DNA from 3 places in the Neobacillus sp. YIM B06451 genome. Region 2 is predicted to be linked to each of the others. Evidence: riboswitches for the same ligand, from Rfam matches in the RefSeq annotation. Region 2 holds a riboswitch; each other region holds the start of a gene.

Region 1 (6,326 bases), on a different contig from region 2:
CACGCGGAGCTCAAGTGAATGAGCCATCGTCATTTTATCCGCCTTTAACAAAATGTCGCCGCGCATCCACGTATGAATGTCGATATACTGCATCCTGTCGACAGGATTATAACCTTCGCTTTCTGAGTAAAGTTTTTTCGTGATATCGGTGAAATCAAGCCCTTCGCGGTACACGTTCAGCAGCTCGCGCTTTTCTTCCTCGGTGAAAATTTTGGCATTCCCGATATAACGCTCTTCCATAGGTGTTACCCCACGCTCAATAAAGCTCTTGCCTCTTGTTCCTTCAGGCATCATTCCGGCAATTCCTTTTAGAATGACTTTTCCGACCCGTGGAATCTTGTTGAATACCTGAAGGTCGCCCGGCTCGCGGTAGATATTATATCCGCCGAACAACTCGTCCGCGCCTTCACCTGACAGGACAACCGTTACATGCTTCCTGGCCTCCCGGGCGACGAAGTACAACGGAATGCAGGCCGGATCAGCAAGCGGATCGTCCATATGCCACATAATTTTCGGAACCTCGGCCATATATTCCTCCGGGGTAATGACGTAACTGATATTTTCGACCCCGAGCTTGTCGGCGGTTTCTTTCGCCACATCAATCTCACTGAAACCGTCCCGCTCAAAACCGACCGAAAACGTCTTGATGGCAGGATGGTATTGCTTCGCGATTGAGGCGATAATCGACGAATCGATGCCCCCGGACAGGAATGAGCCCACAGGGACATCACTTCGCATATGCATTTTGACTGAATCAAACAGCACGTCCCTGATTTCCTGGACGAACTCATCTTCGGCTTTCAGCACTGGCGTGAAATTAGCCTTCCAGTACCGTTTGATGTCCATTTTCCCGCCAGATTTTTTTGTAAAATAATGGCCAGGCTCAAGCTTATGGATTCCATCCGTCATCGTCTCCGGCTCCGGGACGAATTGGTACGTCAGGTAATGCTGAAGCGAATCATAGTTCAACTCTTCGTTACCAAGCGCGAGCAGGATGCTCTTTTTCTCTGAAGCAAAAAACGTCCTGCTTTCATCTTCAAAATAAAAGAAAGGCTTAATCCCGAAATGGTCGCGTGCACCGAACAGCGTCTTCTCCTGTTTGTCCCAAATGACGAATGCGAACATCCCACGCAGCTTTTGTACTGCTTTTTCTTTTAGATGGCTGTACAGGGCGATGATAACTTCAGTATCCGATTCGGTCGCGAATTCCAGGCCTTCCTTTATAAGCTCTTCGCGAAGCTCGAGATAATTGTAAACTTCACCATTGAAAATAATCCAATAACGCTCGTTTTCATATGTGAGCGGCTGTGCGCCTGACTCGATATCAATGATGCTCAATCGCCTAAACCCAAACTGCACATGCTCGTCAAAATAGTATCCGTCATCATCCGGCCCGCGGTGGGTGATGATATCATTCATGCTTTTAAAAGTCTTCTTCTCTTCGTCCCTGAAATTCTGTGCTTGCTCATGAACACATCCGATAAAACCGCACATATGTAGTTCACCTACTCCGATCATTGCATTTTTTTAACTGTGTTAATTCGTTTAGTTGCCGTTTTTTTAGGCACCATTTAATTCACTCAATAAGCATAAGCCCTAAAGGCCCGATAAGTTGACCTGAAAACCTTCGCTGATGGAAGGTTCACTCTATACTACCATTTTTCAAAAAAAATTTGCACTTGCAACTAGAGGGAAAATAAGGCAAACCTTTGATATTACATCAAAAACAGCGCCAGTAACACTATTTGCGGCACAAATGAAAAACGGGAGTTACATAATTATTATGCAACTCCCGTTATGTCCAATTATTTGGATGCTTGTTCCTTCAAAGCGGCAGCCTTGTCTGTCCGCTCCCAAGGGAGGTCGACATCATTGCGGCCAAAGTGGCCATAAGCGGCTGTTTGTTTGTAAATTGGCTTGCGAAGATCAAGCATGTTGATGATTCCGGCAGGGCGCAGGTCGAAGTTGTTTTCGATCAATTCAACAAGGACTTCTTCGCTTACAGTACCTGTTCCAAATGTATCAACTGCAATGGATACAGGGCGGGCAACACCAATGGCGTAGGCAAGCTGGACTTCAACCTTGTCGGCAAGGCCTGCGGCGACGAGGTTTTTCGCAACATAGCGCGCTGCATAGGCCGCGGAACGGTCAACCTTTGTTGGATCCTTTCCGGAGAAAGCGCCGCCGCCATGGCGTGCATAACCGCCATACGTATCAACGATGATCTTGCGGCCGGTTAGCCCGGCATCGCCTTGAGGGCCGCCGATAACGAAGCGCCCAGTCGGGTTGATGAAGTATTTTGTCTTTTCGTCAATAAGATCATGTGGAACTACAGGGCCGATAACATGCTTTTTAAGGTCGCTCTGGATCTGTTCCAGGGTCGCCTCAGGACCATGCTGCGTTGAAATAACAATTGTATCAATCCGCACTGGATTGTTGTTTTCATCATATTCAACCGTTACCTGCGTTTTTCCATCCGGGCGCAAGTATGGAAGTGTTTCATCCTTGCGAACTTCCGTCAGCCTGCGGGAAAGCTTGTGTGCAAGCGAGATTGGAAGCGGCATGAGCTCTTCTGTTTCATTGCAGGCAAACCCGAACATAAGTCCCTGGTCCCCCGCACCGATTGCTTCAATCTCCGCGTCGGACATGCTGCCTTCACGTGCTTCAAGCGCCTGGTCAACCCCCATGGCGATATCGGCTGATTGCTCGTCAATGGATGTTAGTACAGCGCACGTATCGGCATCAAAGCCATATTTCGCACGTGTATATCCGATTTCACGGATTGTGTCACGGACGATTTTTGGGATATCAACATAAGTTGACGTTGTAATTTCACCCGCTACGAGGACAAGGCCTGTTGTAACGGAAGTTTCTGCAGCGACGCGGGCGTTTGCGTCTTGTGCCAGGATCGCATCTAAAATCGAATCCGAAATCTGGTCGCAGATCTTGTCTGGATGGCCTTCAGTCACTGATTCAGACGTGAACAAACGGCGTTTTGATGGCATCTGGATTCCTCCTGTATCTTCTTTATAATGAGGTCAGCTGCATGGATTTTTTCCGGCCTGCCTAGCAACCTCGGTTTCACGGTACTCATTTCCCTAAGTAGTATGAAGTAAACCTGGGGGTTTTATGAATCCCCCGCTCCTAAAGATGCTGATTTGTAAGGCTGCAAATAAAAAACCTTCCCTTTTGAGGAAAGGTTGCATTGAGATGTTTGCGCCTTTCACTCTTATCGTTCAAGGCAATCGCCTTGCATCAGGTTTGGCACCTTTTCCGAGAAAGATTCCTCAGGCAGGTTGCCGGGCTTCATAGGGCCTGTCCCTCCACCGGCTCAGGATAAGAGAGTATCCGTTCAAGGTAAAATCATACCACACTGTTGATGCATGTCAATGATTTTCACGAGAAAAAAATCTTCTAGAACCATCTATTTTTCGTAGGATTTTTCATAACAAAACCATTAAATTGAACAGCTTCCATCCTCACACATTTCACCCATCCATTTAAACCTGTTCCTGGCTATCCAATTGTAGATCGGAATACCAGCCTTTACGGCAAACGGAAGGTAGAGGAGCAGTGCAGGCAAGAAAGTAACAGGGAATTGAAGCAGCATTTTCCTGACCGCAAAAAATCCTTTGTAAATCCTGCCGTTCCCATCAATCACGTGAAGCTCCCTGCGAAGGTCGATTGCCCGGAAAGCTGGCTTGCGGCCTTCTTTCTCATATTCCTGAAGAGAAAGCCATTTTACCCGGCCAAGCCAATCCAGCTTTTCTGATTTCGCCTTCGACTTATTGCACAGGACACAGTTCCCGTCATACAGCGCCAGCAGCTCCATTTATAATCCCTCCAAAATTAATTATAAAAAAAAGAGGTTATTAGTATAGACCAATTAGCTAAATGTGCTATACTATTCGTGAGAAAAAAAGCTCTTAACAAACAATAGGCAAAGGGGAAATCATTAAATGTTTGGTGTGCATAATCCAGAAACTCCATTCAAACTGCTGAATGAGGAAAACCTTCTAGTCCAGCTTTCCGTTCCAGAACTGGTTGAAAAAGTGTTGAGACGTGGAGAAGGGCTGCTGACATCAACCGGGGCAATCAGTGTTTCGACCGGTAAATATACAGGCCGTTCTCCAGAAGATAAGTTTATTGTCGAAGAAAAGTCCAGCAGGAGCAAAATTGATTGGGGCACGATTAATCAGCCCATTTCGGAAAAAGCCTTCTCCAACCTCTATAATAAAGTAATTGATTATTTAAAACAAAAAAATGAAATTTTTGTGTTTAATGGATTTGCAGGCGCGGATAAAAAATACAGGCTACCGATTCAGGTAATCAACGAATACGCCTGGCACAACCTTTTTGCACACCAGTTGTTCATTCGTCCCGAGGAATCCGAGCTGGCCGGCCATAATCCGGAATTCTCGATTATCTCCGTCCCTGGCTTCAAGGCAGACCCGGAAGTGGATGGAACCAATTCGGAAACGTTCATTATCATTTCTTTTGAAAAGCGGATCGTTCTGATTGGCGGAACGGAATATGCAGGGGAAATGAAGAAATCCATTTTTTCCGTCATGAACTATCTGTTGCCCGAGGCTGGAATCATGCCTATGCACTGTTCGGCCAATGTTGGGATCGAAGGCGATGTAGCCTTGTTCTTCGGCTTGTCAGGCACAGGCAAAACAACCCTGTCCGCTGATGCGAATCGCCGCCTGATTGGTGACGACGAGCATGGCTGGTCTGCGAACGGCGTCTTCAATATTGAGGGTGGCTGCTATGCAAAAACAATCAACCTCAGCCGTGAAAAGGAACCGCAAATCTTTGATGCAATCTGCTTTGGGGCTGTTCTTGAAAACGTTGTTGTCGAAACGGACACCCGGGTCGCCGACTATGATGATGGTTCGCTGACCGAAAATACGCGGGCCGCTTATCCGCTTGAAGCGATCAAGAACATCGTTTCGCCTAGCGTCGCTGGCCATCCGAACACAATCGTATTCCTGACAGCCGATGCTTTCGGGGTCTTGCCGCCAATTTCAAAGCTTACAAAGGAACAGGCCATGTACCATTTCCTTAGCGGATATACGTCCAAGTTGGCTGGCACTGAGCGCGGCATCACTTCGCCGCAAGCAACGTTCTCCACTTGCTTCGGCGCGCCATTCCTGCCACTGCCGGCAAACCGCTATGCGGAAATGCTCGGTGAAAAAATCCTTGAGCACAATGCGCAGGTATTCCTTGTCAACACTGGCTGGACCGGTGGTGAATACGGAACGGGCAGCCGGATGAAACTGGCATATACTCGCTCGATGGTCCAAGCGGCCCTCGAAGGAGAGCTGAGCAACATTGAAACGGTCCAGGACGAAATTTTCGGCCTGCATGTTCCGCTCCATGTCCCAGGAGTTCCTGATGAAGTCCTGCAGCCTGAAAAAACCTGGGCGAATCCTGAAGCCTACCGTGTAAAAGCAATAGAACTTGCCGAAAAATTCCGCAGCAACTTTAAAAAGTTTTCCAACGTTTCTTCGGAAATCGCAGAAAAAGGCGGACCGATTATTTAATAAGGTATTGTGGGCAGTTTGTTGATAAGTTAGGATAAATAAAGCACGAGAGGGAAACGCAGCGGTTTCCCTCTCGTGCTTTTGTTATTTTTAGTTTTTGTGACAACTAAACAGGATTTTGACTGCTTGTTGTCACAAATCAGGGGGGGGGCGTGACAGCTATTCGGAAATTTGCCCTTCGGTTGTCACGAATCAGAGGCTGTCGTGACATCTAAATTGAAATCTGCCCTTCGGTTGTCACGAATCAGAGGCTGTCGTGACAGCTTTTCGGAATTTTGCCCTTCGGTTGTCACGAATCAAAGGTTTTCGTGACAGCTAAACAGGATTTTGCCCCTCGGATGTCACGAATCAAAGGTTTTCGTGACATCTAAATTGAGATCTGCCCCTCGGTTGTCACGATTCAAAGGTGTTCGTGACATCTAAATGCGAAATCTGCCCCTCGGTTGTCACGAATCAAAGGTTTTCGTGACATCTAAATTGAAATCTGCCCCTCGGTTGTCACGAATCAAAGGTTTTCGTGACATCTAAACCCGGCACGCCGCCGGGAGCCAATCATTTACCTCTGGTTGGTCTTCAACACATTCAAAGCTTGTTCATACAAATCAATTCGGTGAACTAAGTGAAATGAGCTCATAAGTAATCCGGGTCTTTCCGCCTTCGAGTTCGACCTTCTTGATTTTAGCCGTTCCGCTCGAATCCGCTTCGATCGTGCGCCGGATATCAACCGGTACATCGATTGGATAGAGGCGGTAGCCTTCTTTTTCCAAAAGGAATAGATTT
Region 2 (6,326 bases):
CTCCCCTACCTTGCGAAACCGATTACGAAAAAAGAAAAAGAATCCGCCATGTCACTTGCAAGGCAATGGGGAGTTAACAAGCTGGAGGAATCACTGCCAATCTCATTCATCGGGACCGGGGCCAACCTTAATGACGCCACCGCAAATGGGCTTGAACGCGCGGCGAAAGCTCTAGGAATCACTGTCCCTGAAGTGATGAACCGGGCCACCATCACCGGCTCAATCGAAATCGGCCGCCACCCGGGCGTCGTCACCGTTACCTTCCTCGCACCCGTAAAATACTTGGAAAGGCTCAATCTCGCCCATTTAATCAAAGACCACTATCGAAGCATCCTCGAATAAAAGGGGTAAGCTGCCTGGCACCATGGCGAACGTTTTTTTGTCCTTGTTTGTGCCAAGTACCGTGGTTGGACTTATTGTCCCTTTTTGGGGCCTAGAAGCGCGGCTGGACTACTATTGTCCCGGTTGGATGCCCGTTACTTTGGCTGGACTTATAATGTCCCAGCTGGGGGTCCGGCACATTGCAAAAACATTAAATTTTTTTTAAGTGTTTGACATTTTTGTTTTTAAGGGTTACAGTAGGACACAGGAAATTTCGAAAAGCGAATATGTTACCTTCTTATCAAGAGAGGTTGAGGGACTGGCCCTATGACACCTCGGCAGCGGACATATTAGTCTGTGCCAAATCCAGCAAGCGCGGCTTGATAGATAAGAAGAGGCGAACTTGATCAATTCTGTCCTCTTCTTTGTGAAGAGGCTTTTTATTTTCCTAAAAACATCACCCTATACGATTTCATTCTTATCCAGAGAGGTTGAGGGACTGGCCCTATGACGCCTCGGCAGCGGACATGTTTGTCTGTGCCAATTCCAGCAAGCGAAAGCTTGGGAGATAAGAAGAGACCTTGGTTGCTTTTGTCCAAGTGTGCCCTCTTCTGTCTCGCCGGAAGAGGGCTTTTTTATTTTCCAAAACGGGGTGCGTGGAAGACTGGGTGGATAACCCTCGGAGTGCGTTGGCGCAAAGCATTTTTTCCCAAAAGAAAAAAAACAAACATACATTTTGTGACAAGGAGGCAGGCAGATGATTGAGTTTCAGCAGGTGCGGAAGGTTTATGGCGAGGGCAGCGGGAATCAGGTTGCCGCGCTTGACGGGATTGATTTGAAGGTGAATACGGGCGAGATTTTCGGGGTGATCGGCTTCAGCGGTGCGGGAAAGAGTTCTCTGATCCGCTGTGTGAATTTGCTTGAGCGGCCGACTTCAGGCAAGGTGATTGTCGATGGGAATGACCTTACTGCCCTTTCGGCAAAGGAAGTCCGGGAGGTAAAGAGGAATATCGGGATGGTTTTCCAGCATTTCAATCTCCTTAATTCGAAGACGGTGTTCGCGAATGTGGCGATGCCACTTGTTCTCGCGAATACGCCGAGTAATAAAATCAGGAACCGGGTTTACGAGCTGCTTGAGTTTGTCGGGCTTGCCGATAAGGCGGACAGTTACCCGGATCAGCTTTCGGGCGGGCAAAAGCAGCGGATTGGGATTGCGCGCGCTTTGGCGACACAGCCGTCGATCCTGCTGTGCGATGAGGCGACTTCGGCACTTGACCCGCAGACGACAAGCTCGATTCTTCAGCTTTTGAAAAAGATTAACAAGGAGTATAACATCACAATCTTGATGATCACGCACGAGATGTCGGTCATTAGGGAAATCTGCGATCGGGTGGCGGTCATTGAGGCGGGGAAAATCATCGAACAGGGTTCAGTATTCGAAGTGTTCTCGGCACCAAAAACGGAGACTGCGAGGAATTTCGTGAGCTCGGTTATGAATGATCGCATTCCAGATTCGGTCAAGAAGCTAATTGAGCAAAACGCTGGGCTGCAAAAGGTGTACCGAATAAATTTTGTCGGCGAGTCGGCCGGCCAGCCGCTCCTGTCCCAGCTTGCGAAAAAGTTCGACCTTGATGTGAACGTGCTGTTCGGGAATATTACCGAGCTGCAGGGGACGCCGTTCGGCAACCTTATTGTCGAGTTCCAAGGAACCGAGAAGGAAATCATCCGTGCCCTCAACTTTATTCATCAGCAGAATGTCAACATAAAGGAAGTGAAAGCACATGCTAGTTAATTCGGACCAAATCATAGAGGCACTCATCGAAACGTTGCAGATGGTGGGATTTTCGCTTGTTTTCTCGGCTTTACTTGGCATCCCGCTTGGAATCGCGCTCGTTGTCACCCGGAAAGGGCATTTGCTTGAGAATGCACCTGTCTTTAATGTTCTAAATGGCACGATCAACGTTTTGCGCTCAATTCCATTTATCATTTTGCTAGTTGCAATCATTCCAATTACAAGATTCATTGTCGGTACGTCAATCGGAACGGCGGCAGCGATTGTCCCGCTCGTTTTCTACGCCGGTCCATATATTGCAAGGCTGGTAGAAAATTCGCTTCTTGAAGTCGACCCCGGGGTCATTGAGGCGGCACAGGCAATGGGTGCCTCCCCATGGCAAATTGTGTTCAGGTTTATTTTACCGGAAGCATTGAGCTCCCTCATCCTTGCCTTCACGATCGCGACAATCGGTCTGATCGGAGCCTCGGCAATGGCGGGCGCGATTGGCGGCGGAGGCCTTGGCGACCTGGCCATTACATACGGCTACCAGAGGTTTGATACGAAAACAATGCTGATTACAGTCGGAATTTTGATCGTGATGGTCCAAGGCTTGCAATCAGCAGGAAATTTAGCAGCAAAGAAAATCAGAAGACGATAATCAGGAGGAATTTTACCAATGAAAAAAATCACATTAGCAATCCTTGTTCTTGTCCTTGCAGTGTTCAGCGCGGCATGCTCAAACTCTTCATCCGCAAAGGGAGAAAAAACGGTAAAAGTGAAACTTGGAGTGAGCGGCACGGATCACCGTGTATGGGATTTCGTGGCGGAAAAGGCGAAGAAGGAAGGCATCGAGGTTGAAATCGTCACGTTCTCGGATTATGTCCAGCCGAACCTGGCGCTTGCTGAAGGTGAATTGGATGCGAACTCGTTCCAGACCGTTTCGTATTTCGACGCGTTCATCAAGGAACATAAGCTTGACCTTGTGCCAATCGCGACAACACAAATTGCTCCGATGGGGATTTATTCGAAAAAGTACAAAGATGTAAATGATATTCCAAAAGGCGGCAAAATTGCGCTTGCCAACGAAGCAACAAACATGGGACGGGGCCTTCTCCTTCTCCAGGAAGCGGGATTGATCAAGCTTGAGGAAGGTTTTGACGGCATTGGCTCCCTTGATAAAATTGTTGCAAATCCAAAGAAACTCGAGCTTGTTCCAATGATTGCCGGCCAGACGCCACGGGTTATGCCGGATGTGGCCGCTTCGATCATCAATAACGGGGTCGCCGTTGATGCAGGCCTGACGCCTCGTGAGGACGCAATCTTCCTTGAAAGCGAAACCGCTACCCCATACATCAACATCATCGCGGTCCGTGAAGAAGACAAAGACAACAAAACCCTAAAAAGACTTGCTGAACTGTACCAGGAAGACGATGTAAAAGAATTCATCGAAAAAGAATACAAAGGCAACTCCATTCCAACCTTCGTCCCACTCAGCAACATTGGGTGGTAAGTGAAGCTGGGGACTGCACCTTTCCTACATTCGGTTTTTGAAAGGATATGTATATACTCTTCGGAACCTTGCGGTTGATTTCCGCTCCGGGCACACGCTTTCCGCGGGGCGTCAGTGGAGCCTCCTCGGCGCATGCGCCTGTGGGGTCTCCACCTTGCCGCTGCATCCCGCAGGAGTCGGTGCCCTTCGCTCCAATCAACTTACATGAAATCTAAAAAAGTTATGTCATCCTTATTCCCACTGATAGATAATCTGTTGATTTAGCCGAATGGGAGGAATGGTCTCCTTTCTTCCCTCAATTTATAGAATAAGGAGGAAGGTAAAATGGCAGCACCGGCAAAATCGATAACCGATTTGAAAAATGCAATCATTGAAAACATCGAGAAAAAGCGGGACATCTACATTGCGACAAGCCAGGCAATTCATGCCCGACCGGAAATCGGCAATCAGGAGTTTTTCGCTTCCTCCCAACTGGTTAAACTTTTGCAAGAGGAAGACTTTGAAGTCGAAAAAGCAGTGGCCGGCCATGAAACTTCCTTCCTGGCACGTAAGAAATCAGCCAAGCCCGGCCCTTCGATTGCGTTCCTAGCGGAGTATGACGCCCTGCCTGGCCTGGGCCATGCCTGCGGCCACAATATCATTGGCACAACGAGTGTAGCAGCGGCGATTGCCCTGAGTAAGGTTATTGATGAAACTGGCGGGGAAGCGGTCGTTTTCGGTACCCCTGCTGAAGAAGGGGGCCCGAATGGCAGCGCGAAAGCAAGCTTCGTTAAACATGGGCTTGTCAAAGGGATTGATGCTGCGCTAATGATTCATCCGTACGGTGAAACGAGGCTCTCGTCTACTTCACTTGCGGTTGACCCGCTTGATTTCGAATTCTTCGGTAAACCTGCACACGCTGCCGTGTCTCCACATGAAGGGATTAACGCACTTGATGCAGTCATTCAGCTGTTTAACGGAATTAACGCCCTCCGCCAGCAGCTAACCGATGATGTACGCATCCACGGCATTATCACCCACGGAGGCGATGCACCAAACATCATACCGGAATACGCGAAAGCGCGCTTCTACATTCGTGCGGCAACGAGGAGCGGCTTGAACGAAGTGACCCGGCGAGTGAAAGCTATTGCTGAAGGCGCCGCACTAGCAACCGGAGCAAGGCTGAACGTCATCGCTTTCCAAAACGAAGTTGACAATCTTCTATTAAATAAGAAGTTCGATGCCGTGTTCAAGGAAGTGATCGAGGAACTTGGCGAAACCGTTGCTTCAGGTGGCCGCTCCGGGCTCGCTTCAACTGACGCCGGCAATATCAGCCATGTTGTCCCAAGCATTCATCCTTATATAAAAATCGGCCCGGCCGATCTTGTCGCCCATACGGTCGAATTCCGCGAAGCAGCCGCTTCCCCGCAAGGAGACCAGGCGATAATCACCGGAGCGAAGGGGCTTGCCCTTACAGCTTTGAGGCTCGTAACCGACCCGGAAGTGCTTGCTGCTATTAAGGATGAGTTTACTGAGAGGCAAGCGGCTGAAGCGAGATAGAATTTTTAAAAAGCAGGGGAACTCTCCCCTGCTCTTTTTTGGTGTGCAATGGAGCAGGCGGACTCTCACCGTTTCATCCGAAAACTTGAATGATCCGCAGAATTTGTCTGTCCCCACCTCGTCTTTTCTTTTGGGCAAAATATTGTTATTTGAAACGTGTCCGAACTCTTGAGATAATCAATGTAAGAAAAAATATATGTGAAGCTTGTCAAAATGAGCAAAGTGTTTAGAACTTGTTAGAATATCAATGCAAAAAGAACTGGATTACTAAGCGGCTAAACGCCAAGTTGAACGTTCTTCCTCTGCTGGCGGTCGTTCATTAGTCTTTGTTCAACCAATGGATTAGCTATAAAATATATGAAAAAGGTGAATGGTTTGAATTTAAGTTATCAAGAGTATGGCGATAAGACCGCTCCATTAATGGTGTTTTTACACGGAGGTGGAGTCAGTAGTTGGATGTGGGATAAACAAGTTCAATACTTCAGTCACTATCATTGCATCACAATAGATTTACCAGAACAAGGGGAAAGTAAAAACACCGAAAACTTTTCAATTCAATCAAGTGCAGAAAAAGTAAATGAATTGATCGAAAAAATAGCAGATGGTAAAAAGGTTATTGTTATTGGATTCTCTTTAGGTGCGCAAGTAACCATTCAAATGTTAAGTATGGATCCGAATTCGATTCATTATGCGATTATAAACAGTGCATTAGTTAGGCCTAATTCATATATAAAAAAAATGATAGGGCCGTCAATAAAATTATTCTTTCCATTAGTTAAAAATAAATCCTTTTCAAAACTCCAAGCTAAAACACTTTATATTGATGATGAATACTTTGAAACCTATTACAAGGAAAGTTCTCAAATGAAATCTGAAACACTTATTAGAATACTAGAGGAAAATATGTCATTTGAGATACCTAACGGTTTTAATAAAGCAGTTGGCAAGATTTTGGTTACTGTTGGTGAAAAGGAAAAAGCAATAATGAAAAAATCAGCATTAGATATAGTTTCAGGAAATTCAAATTGTACCGGGATAATGATACCTAATGTTGGCCACGGGATATCATTTGTGAATCCTGATTTCTTTAACCAAATGGTAGAAAAGTGGATACAGGATGGCTCATTACCTGAAGGCGTTGTAACAATAAAAAAATAGAGGAAACCAAGTGAGATGATCCCC
Region 3 (6,326 bases), on a different contig from region 2:
TACGATAATCCCTCCTAAGGCTACCTGCCATCTGGAGTCGTCCCCTTTTTTAAAATAATAAATAAACAAGATGGCCATGAATACGATAAACAGGGTGCTTAGCCCGATGATCCATTTGCGTTTCATCCGTTTTCACCTCATGCAGGTCAGTACCGATTAGTATTGCCTGATTTGAGCAAAAACATGATACATTCCTTTCCAAAATGGGATACTATTGGTGTAAGAGATTAGAGGGGGGCGAATCGGGTGTGCCTCATTGTGTTTGCGTATAAAGCCCATCCGCGGTATAGGCTGATTGTGGCGGCGAACCGGGATGAAAGCTATAAAAGGCCAACAGCCCCGGCGGATTTCTGGGAGGATGAGCCGAGAATCCTTGCCGGGCGGGATTTGGAAAAGATGGGGACCTGGATGGGGGTCAGCGCGGATGGCAGATTTGCCGCGCTTACGAATTATCGGGACCCTAAACAAATGAATGCCGTTGGAAAGCTGTCACGCGGGGAACTTGTCGCCGGGTTTTTAAAGGGCGGGATGGCATCAGCCGACTATGTGGCCGGTCTTGCGTCAACAGGGGAGCTGTATCCTGGCTATAATTTGCTCGTGGACGACGGGAAAAGCCTTTATTATTTTTCCAATATGGAGGGGGTGGCGAAGGAGGTTGAGCCGGGAATCCATGGCGTCAGTAACCATCTTCTTAATACGCCGTGGCCAAAGGTTGTACGGGGAAAAAAAGGGCTTGGAGAGTTGCTTAAGCAGGATGCAGCCGACTTGGAGCGGGCACTGTTCGACCTTTTGCGCCACGCGGAGCCAGCCCCGGATTTGGAGCTGCCGGATACAGGCATCGGGCTTGAATGGGAGCGGGTACTCTCGCCGCTTTTTATTAAGAGTGAAGGATATGGTACTCGGTGTTCTACTGTCCTGTTAATGGGGGATAAAGAATTATACTATATCGAAAGGGTTTATGATGGGGAAGAATTTGCCGAAAAAAGGTTTAAACTGCCTTTAAGTTAATATAGGAGGGATTCTGATGGGGTTTTTGGATGGATTGATGGGCAATGCTTCGGAGGTGAGCCTTCCCGAGGTTCAAAAGGAATATGCGAAGGTTCTCGCACCGGGGGAGTCAATCGAGAAAGCGTACCGGCTTGTCAGGGATATGTTTATTTTCACAAACAGGCGGCTCATTCTAGTTGATAAACAAGGGATTACTGGGAAAAAGACGGAGTATCACTCAATCCCCTACAGGAGTATCACCCATTTCAGCATTGAAACGGCGGGAAGTTTTGACCTGGATGCCGAGCTGAAGATCTGGGTGTCAGGCAGCCCTATGCCGCTGCAGAAGCAGTTTAACAAAAGCCTGAATATTTATGAACTCCAAAGCGTGCTAGCGGCGTATGTGCTTAAGTAATAGTTTAAATTAAGGGGGATGGAAGATGAGCGTTTTGCCTGAGCTGTTTTCAATTGGAATAGTTGTCCTTGTTGCGATTGCATTCTATAAGGTTCTTTTCAAAAAGAAAAGCATTACCCCATCCTATACCCCGTTTGATGAAATAACAGGGCACTCGCCGAGTGCTTTTCGTGAAAATGTGGAAATCATTATGGATGAGGGTTCAGGAGACGGCAAGGGGAATGGATAATGGGTAAATGGTTTCCGGCCCTGTACGATGCAGGGATGAAAGGTTTGGAGAATGGAATGTTTAAAGAAATAAGGAAGGCTCTGCTGGATAAAGCGGAAGGAATCGTGCTTGAAATCGGCTCCGGCTCGGGAATAAACTTCCCCCTTTACACAAAAGCGGAGAGGGTTGACGCCATCGAGCCGGATCCCTATATGATTGAAAGGGCCGCCCGCCGGATTAGCGAGGCGAAAGTACCTATTCTAGTCCATCAGCAATCGGCGGAACGGCTTGAATTTCCCGACAATGCTTTCGATGCGGCTGTGGCAACGCTAGTGTTCTGCACAATTCCGGATGCGGAATTGGCGCTTAAAGAAATCAAAAGGGTTTTGAAACCGGGGGCACCAATTCTGTTTTTCGAGCATGTGAAAATGCCGCAGCCCTCGCTCGCAACCATGCAGGACATCCTCAACCCGGTATGGAGAAGGGTATGCGGTGGCTGCAACCTGAACCGGGACACGGCTTCAGAAATAAAGAAGGCCGGAATTCATATTGAAAAAACGAGAACGTATTACAAAGGCCTTTTTCTTGCAATCGAGTGCAGGAATATAGAAGAAATGTGTGAAAACACTGGCATTCGGGAATGGTAGAGGGAGACTTTTTTGCCGGGAGTGTTTTTGGATGTTCCTCTACTATATTCACATTGCCGTTCCGGTCAAGAAGCCCGGGATTACATACTTGGCTGGTTGGGAAAAATCAGATACTGAGCAATTTATGTTTGATAAGGCGGACAGGTTCCGCATTTTCCGCCGGAAGGGTGAACCGGTCCTGCAGTTGGCTGAAGATGACAAAGGAAATTGGTACTTTATGACCTTTTTTACTTCGAAAAGTTTATCGGGCCTGAAATGGGCAAGGCAAACAGCCAGGCCCGCATATGTTGAAGATGGGACAACCCTCCCGCTTGTCAGCCTGCTAGAGGAGGAAGGACTACGGCCAAAGGATGAAGGATTTGATAAGGCGTATGCCCACACAAGTATACTGGTGGATAACCTTCGTAGCTTTTCCGCGGAAAAACAGGCCCGACTTGCGAATGCGGATGGCGAGGACGATCCAACGGTAGTCGGGAACATCCATTTTGTGAAGAATACTTTTAAAGGGAAAGAAACGCGGTACATCGCAGGAGCGGAAACGCGTTCGTTTGCGACTGCGACCGAAAATGAGCCGTATTTCAGGGATATCCATCTTAAAACGAATGCATTCCTTTACCTCCTGTATTTCGTTTACTTCCAGGAAAACAATCAACTGCCGTCAAAACAAATGGTTCCAAGGCTTCTAGCCAATTTATGGGCATCCAAACAAGCGTTGAACACGGGCTGGAATCATACTTTGTTTGAAACTGAACAGCTATAAAAATTAAATTTCTCGTAAAAGGAGCTGCCGAAAATGAAAGTGAAAATTAACCGTAATGCCGCAAAAGTACTAAAGGAGATGCTTAAAACCGCCAAAGAAGGCCAAATGTTCCGGGTCATCATCACACATATGCACGGAGATCATGCCCACTATGACCTAGTCCTTGATACGCCCAAGGAGCATGATGAAGTCGTTAAAACAGACAAGGATATCGACATCATCCTCGATTCGCGCGAGGAATATTTGGATGGGGTCTGGATCCAATATTTTTACGTCCCACGCGAGGAGTTTGTAATCACGAATCCTTCCAAAGGCGGCCACCATCATCATTAAGTACGGGCGAAACGCACTTCTTTCGCCCTCTGGTTGAAAAAGGGGTTTGACTTTCCAACTGCAATACGCTAAAGTAAATGAAATTGTATATTTCTTATCAAGAGAGGTGGAGGGAACGGCCCTTTGAAGCCTCGGCAACAGGCCTTTATGGTACTGTGCCAATTCCTTCGGGCAAGCGCCTGAAAGATAAGAAGAGAACGGATGCCGCCCTCTTTTTATCGAAAAGGGTTTTTTTAATACCCAAAATTGAATACCGTTCTTATCAAGAGAGGTGGAGGGAATGGCCCTTTGAAGCCTCGGCAGCAGGCCCAACGGCACTGTGCCAATTCCAGCAGGGAATCCCTGAAAGATAAGGAGAGCAACGCAAATAAACCAGCAACCTCTTCCTTACCGGAAGAGGTATTTTTATTAAAATTCAACGGAAAGGAGAAGAAAAGTGGCAAGAACATCAGAAATGATTGAGAAGAGGAAAGAAAAACTGATTGAAGAACTGCTTTCAAGGAATGTATACAAAACATCCGATCAACAGCATCTATACGACGCACCCCTACAAACCCTTGAACATGAATACATGCTTATATTAAAAAAAGAAGCCGGGCGCTAAAAATTAAAGCGTCCGGCTTTTCCTACTTCCACAACAGTGATACAAGCAATTTGTTTTTAAAAAGTTGGAGGAGAAATTCAGTATAGTATTCCTGCTTCAGGGAGACCTTTATCACTTTATCCAGGCTCGTATGGAAATAAGCATCCGTCAGGTCGTCATTTCCGTAAAAATAGTCGCGTACGGCGCTAAATTGTTTTTCGAGGGCATGGTCTGCAAATTTTAAGGTAAATTCCACGTCACTTTCACCTGGCATTTCAACGATTTCCAAACGGGTTCGATCATATGTGTAAACCAAATCCATCACTGGTTTCCTCCCTTATTGTAAATACCTGAAATAAACATAGACCGTGCAAATGGCTATTGTAAGCAACATGAGCGGGAAGGCGACGATAAGATATTTCACGAAGGAAATTGAATGTTTTTCTTTTGCGGCCATACCGGCGACAATGACGTTGGCACTCGCGCCAATCAAAGTTCCGTTTCCGCCAAGGCATGCGCCAAGAGCGAGGCTCCACCACAGCGGTTCCAGGTTGGTAATTCCCATTGAGCCCATGTCTTTGATCATGGGAATCATGGTGGCGACAAATGGAATATTGTCAATGAATGCGGATGCGATTGCGCTGACCCAAAGAATGAGCAGCGATGTCGCGGTCACATCCCCGCCGGTAAGTTCCATCGATTTTTCGGCTAGCATTGAAATAACCCCTGTTTCCATTAAGCCTCCGACAAGGACGAACAGGCCGATAAAGAAAAAGATTGTCAGCCATTCGACTTTTTTCATTGACTCCTCAAGGTAATGTTCCCCAGTCAGAAGGAGCAAAAGGAAAGCGCCAGCCAATGCAATCGTCGCGTTTTCAACTTGAATGAACTGGTGGACAAAAAAGCCTAAAATTGTTACAGCAAGAACAAATAGTGATTTCTTCAGCAAGACTGTATCAGTGATTTCCGCTTTTTCATCAAGGTTCATAATGCCTGCTTTAAGTTCTTCTGTAGTATGAAGTGATTTTCTGTAAAGGAAACCGAGGATTACGATATTAACAATTAAGGTGATAAACGCAATCGGCGCCAGGTTAACAATGAACGCTGAAAAGGTAAGTTCCTTGACGGCGCTTCCAATCATAATGTTCGGAGGATCTCCAATCAGTGTTGCGGTTCCCCCGATATTCGAGGCGATAATTTGCGTAATCAAATAGGGCATCGGATTCACTTTCAGCTGCCGTGTGATACTGAAGGTAACTGGAACAATCAGTAAAACGGTCGTCACGTTATCGAGGAAAGCAGAAGCCAGTGCGGTAATCAGCCCTAAAACAATAAGAAGCTTTAAAGGGTCACCTTTTACTTTCTTTGCCGACCAGATAGCTAAATAACGGAATAATCCGGTTTCAGCCGTGATTGCGACAATTAGCATCATCCCTGTCAACAGGCCAAGAGTGTTAAAGTCAATGTGATGAAGCGCTGATTCCTGATCGAGTATGCCCAGGAGGACCATGACGATGCCCCCTGCCATCGCGATGATTGTCCTGTGGATTTTCTCGGTCACGATAAATGCATAGGCAACCAGGAAAATTCCAATGGCAAGCAATGCTTGATTTGTCAAAATCGCCATCTCCCAATGTTGAAAGTGTAATGTAAACTTTTGAAATATTTAAAAAAAGCTTTTCTAAAATTATATTTAAATAAAGGGAAAAAAACAATAGTCGGAATAGTAGTCTGAAAAGGAACGATCAGTTTACTGATTTGTCCGGTGTTTGATTTAAGGCAGCATCCTCTTAAATGATGGAATCAGTAACCTTTAATCGACAACTTTATGAATTTTTGGGAAACAACAGGATTTGACAGCAACTGCCATTATAAAATATTGGTATCGGACTATTGTGGTTATTTCATTTCTACGGACAATGATATACCAACTTTGTCTTACAACGACAGTTCACTAGCAGGGAAGAAGCATCGAGGAGCTTTGAACTGGGAAGGATAGCGGGATGGAGACATTTGAGATAATCAAGTCGGATTACCTTGAACTACTGAAGCGTGTTGAAGAACTGGAAGAAAAGGAGCAGGACCTTTCAAAAAAACTCCGGATTAGCGAGTCTATGAACCTGAACATTCTAAATTCCCTTCCACTCAATATTTTTTTGGAGGACAGGGCAGGACGGACTTTATTTGCGAATGCTGAGGTTCTAAGAGTCCACGGCATGGAACTGGATGAATTGATTGGAAAGACGGTTTATGATTTTTTTCCGCGCCACATTGCAGAGATCAACAGAGCAAATGACCTTGAGGTATGGCGACAGCGGAGGCTGATTGCCGAGGAAGTACCTGTCGGATTTAAAGGCGAGGAAAGGGTCATGTATACCGGGAAAACAATCATC

Evidence for each region. A riboswitch is a leader RNA that binds a small molecule or an ion and turns the genes downstream of it on or off. The one in region 2 is predicted to bind S-adenosylmethionine.
Region 1: another riboswitch for S-adenosylmethionine. It lies ahead of metK (methionine adenosyltransferase); the one in region 2 lies ahead of RB160_RS16385 (methionine ABC transporter ATP-binding protein).
Region 3: another riboswitch for S-adenosylmethionine. It lies ahead of fbpA (Fur-regulated basic protein FbpA); the one in region 2 lies ahead of RB160_RS16385 (methionine ABC transporter ATP-binding protein).

What each region holds. Positions count from the first base shown of each region.
Region 1 is NZ_JAVFKJ010000007.1:164,954-171,279, forward strand. It holds gene asnB (asparagine synthase (glutamine-hydrolyzing)) at 1-1,494, opposite strand, end outside; gene metK (methionine adenosyltransferase) at 1,806-3,005, opposite strand; SAM riboswitch class I at 3,227-3,343, opposite strand; gene RB160_RS13935 (thiol-disulfide oxidoreductase DCC family protein) at 3,458-3,832, opposite strand; gene pckA (phosphoenolpyruvate carboxykinase (ATP)) at 3,960-5,546, shown strand; gene RB160_RS13945 (DUF2584 domain-containing protein) at 6,149-6,326, opposite strand, start outside.
Region 2 is NZ_JAVFKJ010000011.1:33-6,358, reverse strand. It holds gene RB160_RS16390 (acetamidase/formamidase family protein) at 1-342, shown strand, start outside; SAM riboswitch class I at 617-715, shown strand; SAM riboswitch class I at 797-896, shown strand; gene RB160_RS16385 (methionine ABC transporter ATP-binding protein) at 1,079-2,113, shown strand; gene RB160_RS16380 (methionine ABC transporter permease) at 2,103-2,753, shown strand; gene RB160_RS16375 (MetQ/NlpA family ABC transporter substrate-binding protein) at 2,772-3,605, shown strand; gene RB160_RS16370 (M20 family metallopeptidase) at 3,930-5,144, shown strand; gene RB160_RS16365 (alpha/beta fold hydrolase) at 5,520-6,302, shown strand.
Region 3 is NZ_JAVFKJ010000018.1:70,420-76,745, reverse strand. It holds gene RB160_RS21460 (DUF2238 domain-containing protein) at 1-126, opposite strand, end outside; gene RB160_RS21455 (NRDE family protein) at 259-1,008, shown strand; gene RB160_RS21450 (PH domain-containing protein) at 1,025-1,402, shown strand; gene RB160_RS21445 (DUF3951 domain-containing protein) at 1,428-1,631, shown strand; gene RB160_RS21440 (class I SAM-dependent methyltransferase) at 1,631-2,257, shown strand; gene RB160_RS21435 (hypothetical protein) at 2,289-3,017, shown strand; gene RB160_RS21430 (iron-sulfur cluster assembly accessory protein) at 3,051-3,350, shown strand; SAM riboswitch class I at 3,442-3,543, shown strand; SAM riboswitch class I at 3,607-3,706, shown strand; gene fbpA (Fur-regulated basic protein FbpA) at 3,787-3,954, shown strand; gene RB160_RS21420 (hypothetical protein) at 3,977-4,258, opposite strand; gene RB160_RS21415 (ArsB/NhaD family transporter) at 4,271-5,551, opposite strand; gene RB160_RS21410 (putative bifunctional diguanylate cyclase/phosphodiesterase) at 5,937-6,326, shown strand, end outside.